Regions from separate parts of the Streptomyces sp. NPDC006339 genome, predicted to be linked through region 2. Evidence: predicted binding sites of a transcription regulator. Region 2 holds the regulator's gene; the other holds the start of a gene.
The links. The regulator HrcA, encoded in region 2, represses chaperone genes, less so after heat shock. The targets are predictions, from matches to a motif close to TTNGCACTCNGNNNNNCNGAGTGCNAA.
Positions count from the first base shown of each region.

Region 1: the regulator HrcA is predicted to act here: its motif matches at 5,280-5,306, upstream of groES (co-chaperone GroES).

Region 1 covers NZ_JBEXQW010000002.1:206,942-215,684, forward strand. The annotation lists gene ABZ135_RS02555 (polysaccharide deacetylase family protein) at 1-319, shown strand, start outside; gene ABZ135_RS02560 (YciI family protein) at 429-794, shown strand; gene ABZ135_RS02565 (RNA polymerase sigma factor) at 820-2,115, shown strand; gene ABZ135_RS02570 (hypothetical protein) at 2,127-2,819, shown strand; gene ABZ135_RS02575 (class I SAM-dependent methyltransferase) at 2,764-3,948, opposite strand; gene ABZ135_RS02580 (polysaccharide deacetylase family protein) at 4,049-5,023, shown strand; gene ABZ135_RS02585 (hypothetical protein) at 5,020-5,259, shown strand; gene groES (co-chaperone GroES) at 5,406-5,714, shown strand; gene groL (chaperonin GroEL) at 5,833-7,461, shown strand; gene ABZ135_RS02600 (ester cyclase) at 7,552-8,250, opposite strand; gene ABZ135_RS02605 (hydroxyacid dehydrogenase) at 8,312-8,743, opposite strand, start outside.
Region 2 covers NZ_JBEXQW010000024.1:54,004-62,746, forward strand. The annotation lists gene hemW (radical SAM family heme chaperone HemW) at 1-250, shown strand, start outside; gene ABZ135_RS20540 (DUF3097 domain-containing protein) at 687-1,490, opposite strand; gene ABZ135_RS20545 (MBL fold metallo-hydrolase) at 1,501-2,232, opposite strand; gene hrcA (heat-inducible transcriptional repressor HrcA) at 2,404-3,423, shown strand; gene dnaJ (molecular chaperone DnaJ) at 3,424-4,560, shown strand; gene ABZ135_RS20560 (nitronate monooxygenase) at 4,672-5,763, shown strand; gene ABZ135_RS20565 (16S rRNA (uracil(1498)-N(3))-methyltransferase) at 5,760-6,503, shown strand; gene ABZ135_RS20570 (histidine triad nucleotide-binding protein) at 6,613-6,972, shown strand; gene ABZ135_RS20575 (ribonuclease Z) at 6,992-7,894, shown strand; gene ABZ135_RS20580 (adenosine deaminase) at 7,906-8,743, shown strand, end outside.

The DNA of each region.
Region 1 (8,743 bases), on a different contig from region 2:
GCAGGACCGCCTCACCGAGCGCTACGGCAAGCGCCCGCGGCTCTTCCGCCCGCCCTACGGCAACTGGAACGAGGCCACCCGGGCCGCCGCCGCGCGGTGCGGGGTCGACGCGATCGTGCTGTGGCGCGAGTCCATGCAGATCAAGAACATGCAGTACCAGCGCGGCGACCGGAAGCTGCACCCCGGCGACATCATCCTGGCCCACTTCCGCGGCCCGTCCGAGCTCAAGGGCACGACGATGACCGAGATGACGGCCAACCTGCTGCGGCACATCCAGGAGCAGGGCTTCACCGTGGCGCGCCTGGAGGACTACGTCTAGGAGACGCCCGGAAAAAAATCTCCCGGCGGGTGTCGATGCGGCCGGCTCCCGTTCGACGTATGAGTGAGAGGCGGGGAACGGCCCCGCCACCGCACTCCGAGGAGCCACCATGCCCCGCTACCTCTCCCTCGTCCGCATCGAGGAGAACACCATCGACATGGAGTCGGCCGACCCCGGCTTCGAGGAGCGCATGGGCGCGCTGTTCGAGGAGATCACCAAGGCGGGCGCCATGGTCGACACCGCCGGTCTGCGGCCGACCGCCGAGGCCACGCGGATCACCTGGTCGGACGGGAGGCTGTCGTACACGGACGGGCCGTTCACCGAGACCAAGGAGGTCGTCGGCGGCTACGCGATGCTCCAGTGCAAGGACATGGCCGAGGCCGTCGAGTGGGGGAAGCGGTTCCTGGCCGTCCACCCGCCGCACTGGAAGGTCGGTCTGGAGGTCCGCGAGGTCGAGGAGATGCCGGAGGGCTGACCGCCGGTGTGCTGTCATGTGAGGCGTGACGGTGGAGAGCACGCTGGAGACGGTCTTCCGGATGGAGTCGGCGCGGATCGTCGCCACGGCGGCGCGGATCGTCCGTGACGTCGGCATCGCCGAGGAGATCGCCCAGGACGCCCTCGTCGCCGCCCTCGAACAGTGGCCGCGGTCGGGCGTCCCGGACAGCCCGGGCGCCTGGCTGACGGCCACCGCCAAGCACCGCGCCGTCGACCTCGTGCGGCGGCGCGAGACGTACGCCCGCAAGCTCGCCGAGGTGGGCCGGACGCTGGAGGAGGAGTCGTACGACCCCGAACCCTCCGGCCCCGGTGACATCGACGACGACGTGCTGCGGCTGATCTTCACCACCTGCCATCCGGTGCTGTCCGCCGAGGCGCGCGCCGCGCTCACCCTGCGGCTCGTCGGCGGGCTGCGCACGGACGAGATCGCGCGCGCCTTCCTCGTGCCGGAGGCGACGGCGGCGGCCCGGATCACCCGCGCCAAGCGGACGCTGGCGAAGGCGGGCGTCGCCTTCGAGGTGCCCTACGGCCCCGATCGGGCGGCCCGGCTGGGTTCCGTCCTGGAGGTCGTCTACCTGATCTTCAACGAGGGGTACGCGGCCACCGCCGGCGACGACCTGCTGCGGCCCGGGCTCTGCGAGGACGCGCTGAGACTGGCCCGGGGCCTCGCCGCGCTGATGCCGGAGGAGGGCGAGGCGCACGGCCTCGCCGCCCTGCTGGAGATCCAGGCGTCGCGGACCGCCGCCCGCACCGGGCCCGGCGGCGAGCCGGTGCTGCTCGCGGACCAGAACCGCGGGCGCTGGGACCGGCTGCTGATCCGGCGCGGCTTCGCGGCCCTGGAGCGGGCCGTCGAGGCGGGCGGCGCGGGCGGGCCGTACGCCCTCCAGGCCGCCGTCGCCGCCTGTCACGCGCGGGCGGCGACGTACGAGGAGACGGACTGGCGCACCATCGCCGCCCTGTACGGGCGGCTCGCCACCGTCGCGCCCTCGCCGGTCGTCGAGCTCAACCGCGCGGTCGCCGTGGCGCGGGCCGAGGGCCCGGCCGCCGCCCTCACGATCGTCGACGCGCTCGCCGCCGAACCGGCCCTCGCCCGCTACCACCTGCTGCCGAGCGTCCGCGGCGACCTGCTGGCCGGGCTGGGGCGCACGGCCGAGGCCCGGGCGGAGTTCGAGCGGGCCGCGGAGCTGACCCGGAACGAGCGGGAGCGGGCCCTGCTGCGGCGGCGGGCCGGTGAACTCGGCCCGCAGGCAAGGGAGAAGGGCCTGCCCGCCGCTGATCGACAGGACACTCCCACCCCTTAGGCTTGCTCTCCATGTCCTCGCGCATACCGATGCCTCCGCCGCCTCCGCCCGCCGAGATCCGGAACTGGCCCGACCGGGCGGCGCGGCTCGCCGACCGGGCGCTGGCGCTCGACGCGTTGGGGCGGCGGCTGCTCGGCGGCGCGCGGCTCGCGCTGTTCCTGGCCTGGTTCCTGATGCTCCAGCTCGGCTGGGGCATGGTCGGCGTGCTGCTCGCCTCGCTCGGCGGCCCGATCCTCGACCCGGTCACGATGCTCCTCGGGCTGATCGTGGCCGCGCTCGGGATCGGCGTGCTCGTGCCGGCGGTGTGGCTGACCGCGCGGTCCGTGCGGCAGGACCGGATCGTGCGCGAGCGGCTCGTCCAGTGGGCGCTCCTGGACCGGCACGGCCCCACGGACGCCCGGCTGCGGGCGCCGGTCCTGAGCGCCTGCTGGATGCTGCTGTCCGCCGTGATGTGCGGCATCGGCCTGTGGCTGGGCTTCGCCGTCCCGGCCGGTGTGAGCCGGGAGGGCGCCGTCTCCTACCTGGACGGCGGCTACGGCCTCGTCGCGTACGGCATGGGCGCCGCGCTCATCTTCTGGATCAACGGCCTGATCGGGCTGACGAAGGCGGTATCCCACCTCCGCCTTGCGCTCCGGGTCACCGGCCCCGTCACCCGCCGGCAGGACCCCCGATCAGCATCGTCGGAGCCCCCGCGACCCGCGTGAGCAGCACGGTCGCCGCGTGGGGGCCCTTCGGCTTGACCCGGCGGCGGATCTCCTCGGGTTCGACGGCCGAGCCGCGCTTCTTCACGGTCAGGTTGCCGACCTCCCGTTCACGCAGCAGGGCCTTCAACTTCTTCAGGTTGAAGGGGAGTTCGTCGGTGATCTCGTAGGCGGTGGCGTACGGGGTCGGGGTGAGGGTGTCGGCGGTGATGTAGGCGATGGTCTCGTCGATCAGCCCGCCGCCGAGGTCCCGCGCCACCTCGGCGACCAGGTGGGCGCGGATGACGGCGCCGTCCGGTTCGTAGAGGTAGCGGCCGACGGGCCGGACCTCGGGGTCGGGGAGCGTGCCGCCGGTGAGCGTGGCGCCGCCGGGCAGCAGGGTCGCGCGGCGGGCGCCGGGCTCGGTGCCGAACCAGAGGACCGCCTCCTTCACGTCCCCGCCGTCCGAGATCCACTCCGCCTCGGCCTCGTCGGGCACCGCCTCGTGCGGGATGCCCGGGGCGATCTTCAGGGCCGCGTGCGGGGCCTTGCGGGCCGCCTCGACCGCCCAGGACAGCGGCGGCGAGTACGCCTCGGGGTCGAAGATCCGGCCCCGGCCGCCGCGCCGGGCCGGGTCCACGAACACGGCGTCGTACGGGCTGGTGTCGATCTCGGTGACGTCGGCGCAGCGCACCTCGATCAGGTCCGCGAGCCCGAGCGCCTCGGCGTTGGCGCGGGCGGCCGCGGCGGTCAGTGGGTCGCGGTCGACGGCGAGGACGGAGATCCCGGCGCGGGCGAGCGCGAGGGCGTCGCCGCCGATGCCGCTGCACAGGTCGGCGACGCTGCGCACGCCCAGCGCCTTCAGCCGCTCGGCGCGGTACGCGCCCACGGTCGCCCGCGTGGACTGCTCGACGCCGTTCGGCGTGAAGTACATCCGGTGGGCGTCCTCCGCGCCGAACTTCGCCACCGCCCGCTGCCGCAGCCGGGCCTGCCCGAGGGCCGCGGAGACCAGCTCGGTGGGGTGGTCGCGGCGCAGCCTGGAGGCCACCGCCAGTTCCCGGGCGGGGTCGTAGTCGCGCAGGGCGTCGAGGAGGGCCTGCCCCTCGGGGGCGAGCAGGGCGGTGAAGGCGGCGAGGTCGGTCACCCCTCCCATTGTGGTGGTCGGGGCGGGTGTGGGCCGCCCGGGGGACGGTGGGCGCCCTCCGGTGGTGTCGGCGCCCCGGAGGGGCGTGCCGCTGACAGGATGCGGCGCCATGCAGCTAGTACGACAAAACGAACAGTCCCGCTCATTTCCCCGCTCGTCGCGGTCGACGCGGTCGTCGCGGGGTGTGCGGGTGGTCGGGGCCGCCCTGGTCGTCGCCGCGCTCGCCTCGGCCTGCGCCGAGCCCGGCGCCGGCGAGCGGACCGGATCCGGCTCGGGCCCGGCCCGGCCGGCCGCCGGCCAGCAGCCCCGCGCCGAGGCGCAGGGCGCGGCCGGCGCGCTCAACGCGTACGTGGAACGGGTCCGCAAGGCGCGCGCCGCCCGCGTGGCCGCCGCCAAGAAGTGGGGCCTGGCGCAGCCGCCGCTCGAAGCGCCCGAGCCGCCCGCCGTGAAGCCGCGGATCACCACCCGCAAGGGCTTCGAGACCGACGGGACGAACCTGCCCCCGGTCTTCACCACCGTGCCGACCAAGCAGAAGATCGTCTTCCTGACGATCGACGACGGCGCGGAGAAGGACCCCGAGCTGCTGCGGATGATGAGCGAGCTGAGGATCCCGTACAGCGCGTTCCTCAGCGACTACCTCGTCAAGGAGGACTACGGCTACTTCAAGAAGATGCAGGACTCCGGGGTGGCCCTGCACAACCACACCCTGACCCACCCCTATCTGCCGGGCCTCGACTACGCGGACCAGAAGCGGCAGATCTGCGGCATGCAGGACGTCATCGAGAAGCGGTTCGGCAAGCGGCCGCCGCTCTTCCGCCCGCCGTACGGCAACTACAACGAGGACACCCTGCGCGCGGCGAAGGCGTGCGGCGTCAAGGCCGTCCCGCTGTGGGCGTCCGAGGCGTTCCCCGACCACATGGAGTGGCGCGAGTGGGACCGGGACCTGCACCCCGGCGACATCATCCTCACCCACTTCCGGGGCAAGGGGGACTGGAAGGGCAGCATGCCGGACATGATCCGGCGGGTGATGAAGACGGTCACGGCCAAGGGATACGCGGTGGCGAAGCTCGAGGACTACGTGTGAGCCGGGCGCGCCGGCTCACCGCCGCCCTGGCCCTGGCCGGCGCGCTGGCCGCCCTGCCGGGCTGCGCGTCCTCGGTCGACCCGATCGAACGGCTGGGCCGCAAGGCGGCGGAGAAGGTCACCCCGCTCGTACGGAACCACCAGATCCGGCCGAGCGTTCCCCCGGATCGGAGGGAATCCGCCCTGCCGTTCGCGCCACGGGGTCGTGAATTGGCACTCCGCTTGACCGAGTGCTAATCGCGGTCATAGTCTCGGCTCTGGCACTCCCCACCGGAGAGTGCCAACACAGCGACGGGCAGGTCCGGCACCCGCGACGACGGATCCACCTGGTCGCCACCTCAGACAGTTAACCCCGTGAGATCTCCGAAGGGGGAGGTCGGATCGTGACGACCACCAGCTCCAAGGTTGCCATCAAGCCGCTCGAGGACCGCATCGTGGTCCAGCCGCTCGACGCGGAGCAGACCACCGCCTCTGGCCTGGTCATCCCGGACACCGCGAAGGAGAAGCCCCAGGAGGGCGCCGTCCTCGCCGTGGGCCCGGGCCGCTTCGAGAACGGCGAGCGCCTTCCGCTCGACGTGAAGGTCGGCGACGTCGTGCTGTACAGCAAGTACGGCGGCACCGAGGTGAAGTACAACGGCGACGAGTACCTCGTCCTCTCGGCTCGCGACGTGCTCGCGATCATCGAGAAGTAAGTCACCCCAAGGCACCTGCAGAGATGCTTTGAACTGCGCCCCTGACCCCCTGGCTTCTCCGCGGGCGTCCAGGGGCGCAGTCTTTTTCAACGATTTCCGAGAGGGCTGAATCGCTCCCATGGCGAAGATCCTGAAGTTCGACGAGGACGCCCGTCGCGCCCTTGAGCGCGGCGTCAACAAGCTGGCCGACACGGTGAAGGTGACGATCGGCCCCAAGGGCCGCAACGTCGTCATCGACAAGAAGTTCGGCGCCCCCACCATCACCAACGACGGTGTCACGATCGCCCGCGAGGTCGAGATCGAGGACCCGTACGAGAACCTCGGCGCCCAGCTCGTGAAGGAGGTGGCGACCAAGACCAACGACATCGCGGGTGACGGCACCACCACCGCCACCGTGCTCGCCCAGGCCCTGGTCCGCGAGGGTCTGCGCAACGTCGCCGCCGGTGCCTCCCCGGCCGCCCTGAAGAAGGGCATCGACGCCGCCGTGAAGGCCGTCTCGGACGAGCTGCTCGCCACCGCGCGCCCGATCGACGACAAGTCCGACATCGCCGCCGTCGCCGCGCTCTCCGCGCAGGACCAGCAGGTCGGCGAGCTCATCGCCGAGGCGATGGACAAGGTCGGCAAGGACGGTGTCATCACCGTCGAGGAGTCCAACACCTTCGGCCTGGAGCTCGACTTCACCGAGGGCATGGCCTTCGACAAGGGCTACCTCTCCCCGTACATGGTGACCGACCAGGAGCGTATGGAGGCCGTCCTCGACGACCCGTACATCCTGATCAACCAGGGCAAGATCTCCTCCATCCAGGACCTCCTGCCGCTGCTCGAGAAGGTCATCCAGGCCGGCTCCTCCAAGCCGCTGCTGATCATCGCCGAGGACGTCGAGGGCGAGGCCCTCTCCACCCTCGTCGTCAACAAGATCCGCGGCACCTTCAACGCCGTCGCCGTCAAGGCGCCCGGCTTCGGTGACCGCCGCAAGGCGATGCTCCAGGACATGGCCACCCTCACCGGTGCCACCGTCATCTCCGAGGAGGTCGGCCTCAAGCTCGACCAGGCCGGTCTGGACGTGCTGGGCAGCGCCCGCCGCGTGACCGTCACCAAGGACGACACCACGATCGTGGACGGCGCCGGCTCCTCCGAGGACGTCCTCGGCCGCGTCAACCAGATCAAGGCCGAGATCGAGGCCACGGACTCCGACTGGGACCGCGAGAAGCTCCAGGAGCGCCTCGCGAAGCTGGCCGGCGGCGTGTGCGTGATCAAGGTCGGCGCCGCCACCGAGGTGGAGCTGAAGGAGAAGAAGCACCGCCTGGAGGACGCCATCTCCGCGACCCGCGCCGCGGTCGAGGAGGGCATCGTCTCCGGTGGTGGCTCCGCGCTGGTCCACGCCGTCAAGGTCCTCGAGGGCAACCTCGACAAGACCGGCGACGAGGCCACCGGTGTCGCGGTCGTCCGCCGCGCCGCCGTCGAGCCGCTGCGCTGGATCGCCGAGAACGCCGGCCTCGAGGGCTACGTCATCACCGCGAAGGTGGCGGAGCTCGACAAGGGCCAGGGCTTCAACGCCGCCACCGGCGAGTACGGCGACCTGGTCAAGGCCGGCGTCATCGACCCGGTGAAGGTGACGCGCTCCGCCCTGGAGAACGCCGCCTCGATCGCCTCCCTGCTCCTCACCACCGAGACCCTCGTGGTGGAGAAGAAGGAGGAGGAGCCGGCGGACCACGGCCACGGCCACGGTCACGGCCACTCCCACTGACGCACGAACGCGGTCACTGACGCACGAACGCGGTGCGTGAGGCCCGGTGCTCCCGCCAGGGAGCACCGGGCCTCGGCCTTTCCCGGAGGACTACGCCTCGACCGCGCCGAGCTGCCCCATCAGCCCCAGCAGGTCGTACTGCCACCAGCCCTCGGCGATCTTGCCGTCGTCGCGGAAGCGGTGGATGACCGTGCCGGTCATCTCGACCTCCATGCCGGTGGGCTGGAGCCCCATGAAGTCACCGCTGTGGGTGCCCCGCCAGGTCCAGCGGGTGCACACCCGGTCGCCCTCGGCGATCTGGTCGTCGACGGTGAAGGAGAAGTCGAAGCCGCCGCGCCACATCTCCACCTCGCGCCGGACCGCGTCCATGCCGATGACGTCCTGCTCGTTGGTGGGATCGTGGTCGTGGTACCCCTCGGCGATCACCTCGTCGAGCAGCGCCAGCTCCGGCTCGCCCGCGATCATCTCCAGGAGCCGCCGGGCGTTCGCCTTGTACAGCGCCTCGTCCCGGACGACGTCCAGGTCGGTGAAGGTCGGCATCTCGTCGCAGAGCGCGACCATCTCCCGGAAGATCCGGTCGGTCTCGGGGAGCTGCGAGTTGCGCATGGCGACGTCGTAAGAGGGGAATTCGACGATCTCCACGACATGGGAGGCGTCGGAGCGGTCCTTGCCGACGATGCTGTGGGTGGCGGTGCGCTTGCCCCGGGTCTGCTCGACCCAGCGGTCCATCAGCGCGTTCAGGTCGTCGACCCGGCTGGTCTTGCAATCAATGATCTGTACGAAGCTCATGACGCCTCCCGGACCCGGTAGGACCCTTCCAGTCTAGGCGCGCCGCCCTCAGGGGGAGCGGTCACGCCGAGCGGCCCAGGTCTGCGGCCCTGACCTCCTCCGCGAACGGCTCCCCGCGCCCGTAACGCGCCACCTCCTCCAGGGCCCGGTCGGCCATCCGGTGCAGCTCGTTGCCGAGCGAACCGGCCACGTGCGGGGTGAGCAGGACGTTCGGGAGCGTGTAGAGGGGGGAGTCGGGCGGCGGGAGCTCCGGGTCGGTCACGTCCAGGACGGCGTGCAGGCGGCCGGCCACGAGGTGGGGGAGGAGGGCCTCCTCGTCCACGAGGGAACCGCGGGCGGTGTTGATCAGGGTCGCCCCGTCCGGCATCGAGGCGATCCGGGCCGCGCTGATCATGCGGTACGTGGCGGGGAGCTGGGGCGCGTGGACGGAGACGACGGTGCTGCGGGCGCAGAGCTCGTCGAGGCCGACGCCCTCGGCGCCGAGCGCGCGGGC
Region 2 (8,743 bases):
GGGACGGTCCCCCGGAGCCGGCCGCGAGGTGCTGTCGGAGGAGGACCGGCGGGTCGAGCGGGTCCTGCTGGAGCTGCGCCTCCGGGAGGGGTGCCCCCTGGACCTGCTCCGCCCCCAGGGCCTCGCCGCCGCCGAGCGGGCCCTCGCGGACGGGCTCCTGGACGCGGGGCCGTACGCGGACGGGCGCGCGGTGCTGACCCTGCGGGGACGGCTCCTGGCGGACGCGGTGGTCCGCGACCTGGTGGACTGACCCCCGGCCGGCCCCGCGCCTCGACCCCGTGCTGGCCGTCGCCCCGGACCGGTGCGGCCCGCGCCCTGCTGGGGCGGCACCCCGCCCCGCCCGCCCGTGTGGGCATTCGTCCCGCTGGGGCGGGACGGGTGGGCACACGGGACGGCGCCCATGCGGGCGCGTTCCGCACCTGTTCCTGCCCGCACCACGAGTACGGCGCACTCGTGGTGCGGGTCAAAGCACCAGGAGCCTAGGCCCGGCAAGGGGCGCCGTTCCGTTGTGCCCACCCGTTCCGCCTGGGGGCACCCCCGGACGGAGTCTGGGGGAGGAACGAATGCCCACAACCGAGGGGGCGACGGCCCGGCAAGGGCGGGCACCGCACCAGCGGAACGAATGCCCACAACGGACAGCGGCGGAGGGCGGGCGCAGCGCCGGTGGGGAGGCCCGCACCGGGGCCCTACGGCGCCGTCACGAAGTCGATCAGTTCCTCGACCCGGCCCAGCAGCTCCGGTTCCAGGTCCTTGTAGGAGTGGACGTGGGAGAGGATGTGCTGCCAGGCCGCGCCGGTGTTTTCGGGCCAGCCGAGGGCGCGGCAGATGCCCGTTTTCCAGTCCTGGCCGCGGGGGACGGTCGGCCAGGCCCGGATGCCCAGGGCGGAGGGCTTCACGGCCTGCCAGATGTCGATGTAGGGGTGGCCGACGACGAGGACGTCGGGGGAGGAGACCCGGGCCGCGATGCGGGACTCCTTCGAGCCGTCCACCAGGTGGTCGACCAGGACGCCGAGGCGGGCGTCCGGGGCCGGGGCGAAGTCGGCGACGATGGCCGGGAGGTCGTCGACGCCCTCCAGGTACTCCACGACGACGCCCTCGATCCGCAGGTCGTCGCCCCACACCCGCTCCACCAGCTCGGCGTCGTGGCGGCCCTCGACGTAGATCCGGCCCGCACGGGCCACCCGCGCCCGGGCGCCGGGGACGGCGATCGAGCCGGAGGCCGTACGGGTGGGCCGCGCCGGCGCCGGGCGGGAGGGGCGGACCAGGGTGACGACCCGGCCCTCCAGCAGGAAGCCGCGCGGTTCCATCGGGAAGACCCGGTGCTTGCCGAAGCGGTCCTCCAGCGTCACCGTGCCGGCCTCACAGCGGATCACCGCCCCGCAGAAGCCCGTCGAGACCTCCTCGACCACCAGGTCACGGTCCGCCGGGACCTCCGGGACGGGCGCCGAGCGCTTCCAAGGAGGGGTCAGATCCGGGTTGTAGCTGCGCATTCGGGGGACGTTATGCGACGGAGAAGCGCCGTGCCAGTTCTTCGCGCTGGCGTCGTACGAACGTGGCGTCCACCACCGCCCCGTGCCCCGGCACGTACACCGCGTCCTCGCCGCCGAGAGCCAGGAGGCGGTCCAGGGCGTCCGGCCAGCGGGCCGGGATCGCGTCCGGACCGGCCTGCGGTTCGCCCGACTCCTCGACCAGGTCGCCGCAGAAGACGATCTCCCGCTCACCCGGGACGAGGAGCACCAGGTCATGGCCCGAGTGGCCCGGGCCCACGTTGGCCAGCAGCACCTGCCGGCCGCCCAGGTCGAGGGTCCACTCGCCCGAGACGGTGTGCCGCGGGGCGACCAGCACCTCGGCCGCCTCCGCCGCGGCCCGCTCGTCGACCCCGTGCCGTACCGCGTCCGTCCGCAGCTCCTCGCGCTCCCGGGGCAGCAGGGTGTCCATGCCGACCGCCCCGAAGACCTCGGCGCCCGCGAAGACCGCCGTCCCGAGGACATGGTCGAAGTGCGGGTGGCTGAGTGCGATATGCGTCACCCTCCGGCCGCCCGTGAGCTCCGCCACCTGGGCGCGCAGCTCGGCGCCCTGCGCGAGGGTCGCGCCGGTGTCGTACAGCAGGACCGCGTCACGGCCCACGACCAGGCCCGTCGTGGCGTCCCAGCCCGGCAGCCGGCGCCTTCCGACGCCGTCTCCGAGCCGCTCCCAGCCGAGCTCTTCCCATCGCTCCGTACGGGCGTCCATCGCGTGCTCATCCATACGACGACGCTATCGGGCTCGACCCCTCCGAGCCCGCCTCCTTGCCAGGAGCGATGGACACCGCCGTACACTGGCCGGGGGATTCCTGGCACTCGGACAGGGCGAGTGCCAAAAGCGGAGCAACCGGAACCGGATCGACACCTGGAGGTGCGCACGATGCTCAGCGAACGCAGACTCGAGGTGCTGCGCGCCATCGTCCAGGACTACGTCGGGACGGAGGAGCCGGTCGGCTCCAAGGCGCTGACCGAGCGGCACAAGCTCGGAGTCTCGCCCGCCACCGTGCGCAACGACATGGCGGTCCTGGAGGAGGAGGGCTACATCGCCCAGCCCCACACCAGCGCCGGGCGCATCCCCACCGACAAGGGCTACCGCCTCTTCGTGGACCGGCTGGCCGGCGTCAAGCCGCTGTCGACCCCCGAGCGGCGGGCGATCCACAACTTCCTCGACGGGGCCGTCGACCTCGACGACGTCGTCGGCCGCACGGTCCGGCTGCTCGCGCAGCTCACCCGCCAGGTCGCCGTCGTGCAGTACCCCTCGCTGACCCGCTCGACGGTGCGGCACGTGGAACTGCTGTCGCTGGCGCCCGCCCGGCTGATGCTGGTGCTCATCACCGACACCGGCCGGGTCGAGCAGCGGGTGATCGACTGCCCGGCACCCTTCGGCGAGACCTCCCTCGCCGACCTGCGCGCCCGGCTCAACAGCCGGGTCGTCGGACGCCGCTTCGCGGACGTGCCGCAGTTGGTGCAGGACCTGCCGGAGTCCTTCGAGGAGTCGGAGGACCGCGCCACGGTCTCGACCGTGCTCGCGACCCTCCTGGAGACCCTCGTGGAGGAGCACGAGGAGCGGCTCATGATCGGCGGCACCGCCAATCTGACCCGCTTCGGACACGACTTCCCCCTGACGATCAGGCCCGTCCTGGAAGCACTGGAGGAGCAGGTCGTGCTCCTCAAGCTGCTCGGCGAGGCCAAGGAATCGGGCATGACCGTACGGATCGGGCACGAGAACGCCCACGAGGGCCTGACGTCCACATCCGTCGTCTCGGTCGGCTACGGTTCCGGCGGCGAGGCAGTCGCCAAACTCGGCGTGGTCGGACCGACCCGCATGGACTACCCCGGAACGATGGGAGCGGTACGCGCAGTGGCACGTTACGTCGGACAGATCCTGGCGGAGTCGTAAGTGGCCACGGACTATTACGCCGTCCTCGGCGTGCGTCGGGACGCCTCGCAGGACGAGATCAAGAAGGCATTCCGCCGACTCGCCCGCGAGCTTCACCCGGACGTGAACCCGGACCCGAAGACGCAGGAGCGGTTCAAGGAGATCAACGCCGCGTACGAGGTGCTCTCGGACCCGCAGAAGAAGCAGGTCTACGACCTCGGCGGCGACCCCCTGTCCTCCTCCGGAGGCGGCGGGGCCGGCGGCTTCGGCGCGGGCGGCTTCGGCAACTTCTCGGACATCATGGACGCCTTCTTCGGTACGGCGTCCCAGCGCGGCCCGCGTTCGCGCACCCGGCGCGGCCAGGACGCGATGATCCGACTGGAGGTGACCCTCGACGAGGCCGCCTTCGGCACCACCAAGGACATCCAGGTCGACACGGCCGTCGTCTGCACCACCTGCTCCGGAGAGGGCGCCGCGCCCGGCACCTCCGCGCAGACCTGTGACATGTGCCGCGGCCGCGGCGAGGTCTCCCAGGTCACCCGGTCCTTCCTGGGCCAGGTCATGACCTCCCGTCCCTGCCCCCAGTGCCAGGGCTTCGGCACCGTCGTCCCGACCCCGTGCCCCGAGTGCGCCGGCGACGGCCGGATCCGCTCCCGCCGCACCCTCACGGTCAAGATCCCCGCCGGTGTCGACAACGGCACCCGGATCCAGTTGGCCGGGGAGGGCGAGGTCGGCCCCGGCGGCGGTCCGGCGGGTGACCTGTACGTGGAGATCCACGAGCTCCCGCACGACGTCTTCCAGCGGCGCGGCGACGACCTGCACTGCACGGTGACGCTTCCGATGACGGCGGCCTCGCTCGGCACGAAGGTGCAGCTCCAGACCCTCGACGGTCTCGAGGACGTGGACATCCGCCCGGGCACCCAGTCCGGCCAGTCCATCCCGCTGCACGGCCGCGGCGTCACCCACCTGCGCGGCAACGGCCGGGGCGACCTGATCGTCCACGTCGAGGTCCAGACCCCGACGAAGCTCGACCCCGAGCAGGAGCGCCTGCTGCGCGAGCTGGCCAAGCTGCGCGGCGAGGAGCGCCCGCTGGGCCAGTTCCAGCCCGGTCAGCAGGGGCTGTTCTCGCGCCTGAAGGACGCCTTCAACGGGCGCTGAGCCCCGTAGGCACGACGCGGAGAGGGCGGCTCGCACATCGTGCGGGCCGCCCTCTTTCCGCGGGCCGTCCGCCGATTCGGCGCCGTCACACCGGCATGGCACGATGCCTGCATGTCCACCGCACTGAGCGATCTCTCCCGGCTTCCGATCGTGCAGGCACCCATGGCGGGTGGCGCGTCCTGCCCGGAGCTCGTCGGTGCCGTGTGCGAGGCGGGGGCGCTCGGGTTCCTGGCCGGGGGGTACAAGACGGCGGGCGGGCTCTACCAGGAGATCAAGCAGGTCCGCGGGCTCACCGGCCGGCCCTTCGGGGTCAACCTCTTCATGCCGCCGAGCGGCCAGCCCGCCGACCCCGCCGCCGTCGAGGTGTACCGCCACCAACTGGCCGGCGAGGCCACCTGGTACGAGACGGAGCTCGGCGACGCCGACCAGGGCCGGGACGACGGGTACGACGCCAAGCTGGCGATCCTGCTCGACGACCCCGTGCCGGTCGTCTCCTTCACCTTCGGCTGCCCCGACCGTGACGCGCTGCACGCCCTCGACCGGGTCGGTACGTTCACGATCGTCACCGTCACCTCCGTCGAGGAGGCCCGCACCGCCGAGCGCGCCGGGGCGGACGCGATCTGTGTGCAGGGCACCGAGGCGGGCGGCCACCAGGGCACCCACCGCGACGACCCCGCCGACGGGCCCTCCGCCGGCAGCGGCCGCGGGCTGCTGCCGCTGCTCACCGAGGTGCGCGAGAGCGTCCGGCTTCCGATCGTCGCGACCGGCGGGATCATGCGCGGCCGGCAGATCGCCGCCGTGCTCGCGGCCGGCGCCGACGCCGCCCAGCTCGGCACCGCCTTCCTCGTCTGCCCCGAGTCGGGGGCCCACCCGCTGCACAAGCGGGCCCTGACCGACCCCCTCTTCGTCCGCACCGAGCTCACCAGGGCCTTCTCCGGGCGGCCGGCCCGGGGCCTGGTGAACCGTTTCCTGCGGGAGCACGGGCCGTACGCGCCCGCCGCCTACCCCGAGGTCCACCACCTCACCGCCCCGCTGCGCAAGGCCGCCGCGACCGCCGGAGACCCGCAGGGCATGGCCCTGTGGGCCGGGCAGGGCCACCGCCTCGCGCGGGAGCTCCCGGCCGGCCGGCTCGTGGAGGTCCTCGCCGCCGAACTCGACGCCGCCCTCGCCGGGCTGCCGCACCGCACCAGGAGCACCTCGTGACCGCACCCGTCTTCGTCGTCGACGCCGTGCCCGCCGTCGGCGGCTTCCTCCTCGACGGGCCCGAGGGCCGCCACGCCGTGTCCGTGAAGCGGCTGCGCGCCGGTGAGGAGCTGGTGCTCACCGACGGGCGGGGCGCCTGGGCCGCGTGCGTGGTCACCGCCGCCGAGGACAAGGACCGGCTGACCGTCGAGGTCACCGCCGTCCACGAGGACCCCCCGCCCGCGCCGCGCATCACCGTCGTCCAGGCCCTGCCCAAGGGCGACCGGGGCGAACTGGCCGTCGAGACCATGACGGAGACCGGCGTGGACGCGATCGTGCCGTGGGCCGCGTCCCGCTGCATCACCCAGTGGAAGGGCGACCGGGGACTCAAGGCCCTCTCCAAGTGGCGGGCCACCGCCCGCGAGGCCGGCAAGCAGTCGCGCCGCACCCGTTTCCCCGAGGTCGCCGAGCTCATGTCGTCCAAGCAGGTCGCCGCGCTCCTCGCGGAGGCCGACTTCGCGGCCGTCCTGCACGAGGACCGCGCGCATCCGAGCGGGGCTCTGGCCACCGCCGAACTGCCGGAGCAGGGCTCGATCGTCCTCGTCGTGGGCCCCGAAGGCGGGGTGTCCCCGGACGAGTTGGCGCTGTTCGAGGAGGCCGGGGCCAGGCCGTACCGGCTCGGGCACAGCGTGCTGCGCACCTCCACGGCGGGGACGGCGGCCGCGGCGCTGGTGCTCGGCCGCACGGGACGCTGGTCGTAGCGGCCCCGCGGGAAGGCGAGCGGGTCGAGGGGCCCGGTCGGCGGTCGCTGTCGGTGGCCCCCGATAGCATGCGCGTGTACTGATCGACAGAGGCGAGGAGGCCCGGGCCATGGCCGGAGAGCCGCAGAGCGACTGCCTGTTCTGCAAGATCGCGGAGGGGGAGGTGCCGGCGACGATCGTGCGCGAGACCGAGACGACGCTGGCGTTCCGCGACATCAACCCCCAGGCGCCCACGCACGTCCTGGTCATCCCGCGCCTGCACTACCCCGACGCCGCGTCCCTGGCCGCCGCCGCGCCGACCGTCGCCGCCGACGTGCTGCGCGAGGCCGGCGAGGTCGCCGCGCAGGAGAAGGTCGACGGCAGCGGCTTCCGGATCGTCTTCAACACGGGCGCCGGCGCCGGCCAGACCGTCTTCCACGCCCACGCGCACGTCCTGGGCGGCCGCGGCCTCAACTGGCCCCCCGGATAGACCGGGACGGATCCCTCCCTTGTCCGTACGTGAACTGGTCGTCCTCGGCACGGCCAGCCAGGTCCCGACCCGGCACCGCAACCACAACGGCTATCTGCTGCGCTGGGACGGGCAGGGCATCCTCTTCGACCCCGGCGAGGGCACCCAGCGGCAGATGCTCAGGGCCGGGGTGGCGGCGCACGACCTGAACCGGATCTGCGTCACCCACTTCCACGGCGACCACTCGCTCGGCCTGGCCGGGGTGATCCAGCGGATCAATCTCGACCAGGTCCCGCACCCGGTCACCGCGCACTACCCGGCGAGCGGGCAGCGCTTCTTCGAGCGGCTGCGGTACGCGACGGCCTACCGCGAGACCGTGAAGCTGACCGAGGCGCCGGTCACCGCCGACGGGCCGCTCGCGGTCACCGAGGGGTACACGCTGGAGGCGCGCAAGCTGTCCCACCCCGTGGAGTCGTACGGCTACCGGCTCGTCGAGCCGGACGGGCGCCGCATCCTGCCCGAGCGGCTCGCGGCGCACGGCATCAAGGGCCCCGACGTGGGGCGGATCCAGCGCGAGGGCGTCCTGGGCGGGGTCACCCTGGAGCAGGTGAGCGAGGTCCGGCGGGGACAGCGGTTCGCCTTCGTCATGGACACCCGGCTGTGCGACGGGGTGTACGCGCTCGCCGAGGGCGCCGACCTGCTCGTCATCGAGTCGACCTTCCTCGACGAGGACGTCCGGCTCGCCGTCGACCACGGCCATCTGACGGCCGGCCAGGCCGCCGCCGTCGCACGGGAGGCGGGCGTGCGGCACCTGGTGCTGACGCACTTCTCGCAGCGGTACACCGACCCGGAGGAGTTCGAGCGGCAGGCGCGGGCGGCCGGGTTCGAGGGGGAGCTGAGCATCGCCCAGGACCTGATGAGGGTCCCCGTACCGAAGAGATAGAGCAAGGCACCGTGCCCGTACCCAAAGCCGAACTGCACCTCCACATCGAAGGCACCCTCGAACCCGAGCTGGCCTTCGCGCTCGCCGCGCGCAACGGCGTCACCCTGCCGTACGCGGACACGGAGGCGCTGCGCGAGGCGTACCGTTTCAGCGATCTGCGGTCCTTCCTGGACCTCTACTACGCCCTGATGGCGGTCCTGCGCACCGCCGACGACTTCACCGAGCTCGCCGACGCGTATCTGGCGCGGGCCGCGGAGCAGGGCGTGCGGCACGCCGAGATCTTCTTCGACCCGCAGGCGCACACGGCGCGCGGGGTGCCGATCGGTGTCGTCGTGGAGGGGCTCGGCGCGGCCCTGGACCGCGCCGAGGAGCGGCACGGGATCTCGACCCGGCTCATCATGTGCTTCCTGCGCGACGAGTCGGCGGAGTCGGCGATGGCGACGCTGGAGGCGGCGAAGCCGTATCTGGACCGGATCACCGGCGTGGGTCTGGACTCGGCGGAGGTCGGTCACCCGCCGGCGAAGTTCCGCGAGGTGTACGAGGAGGCCGCCCGGCTCGGTCTGCGGCGGGTCGCGCACGCGGGAGAGGAGGGCCCGGCGGAGTACATCCGCGAGGCCCTCGACGTCCTCGGAGTGGAGCGGATCGACCACGGTCTGCGCTGCCTGGAGGACCCGTCGCTGGTCGAGCGGCTCGTCCGCGAGCGGGTGCCGCTGACGTTGTGCCCGCTGTCCAACGTGCGGCTGCGGGCGGTCGACGTCCTGGAGCGGCACCCGCTGCGGACGATGCTGGAGGCGGGCCTGCTGGCGACGGTCAACTCCGACGACCCCGCCTACTTCGGCGGTTACGTCG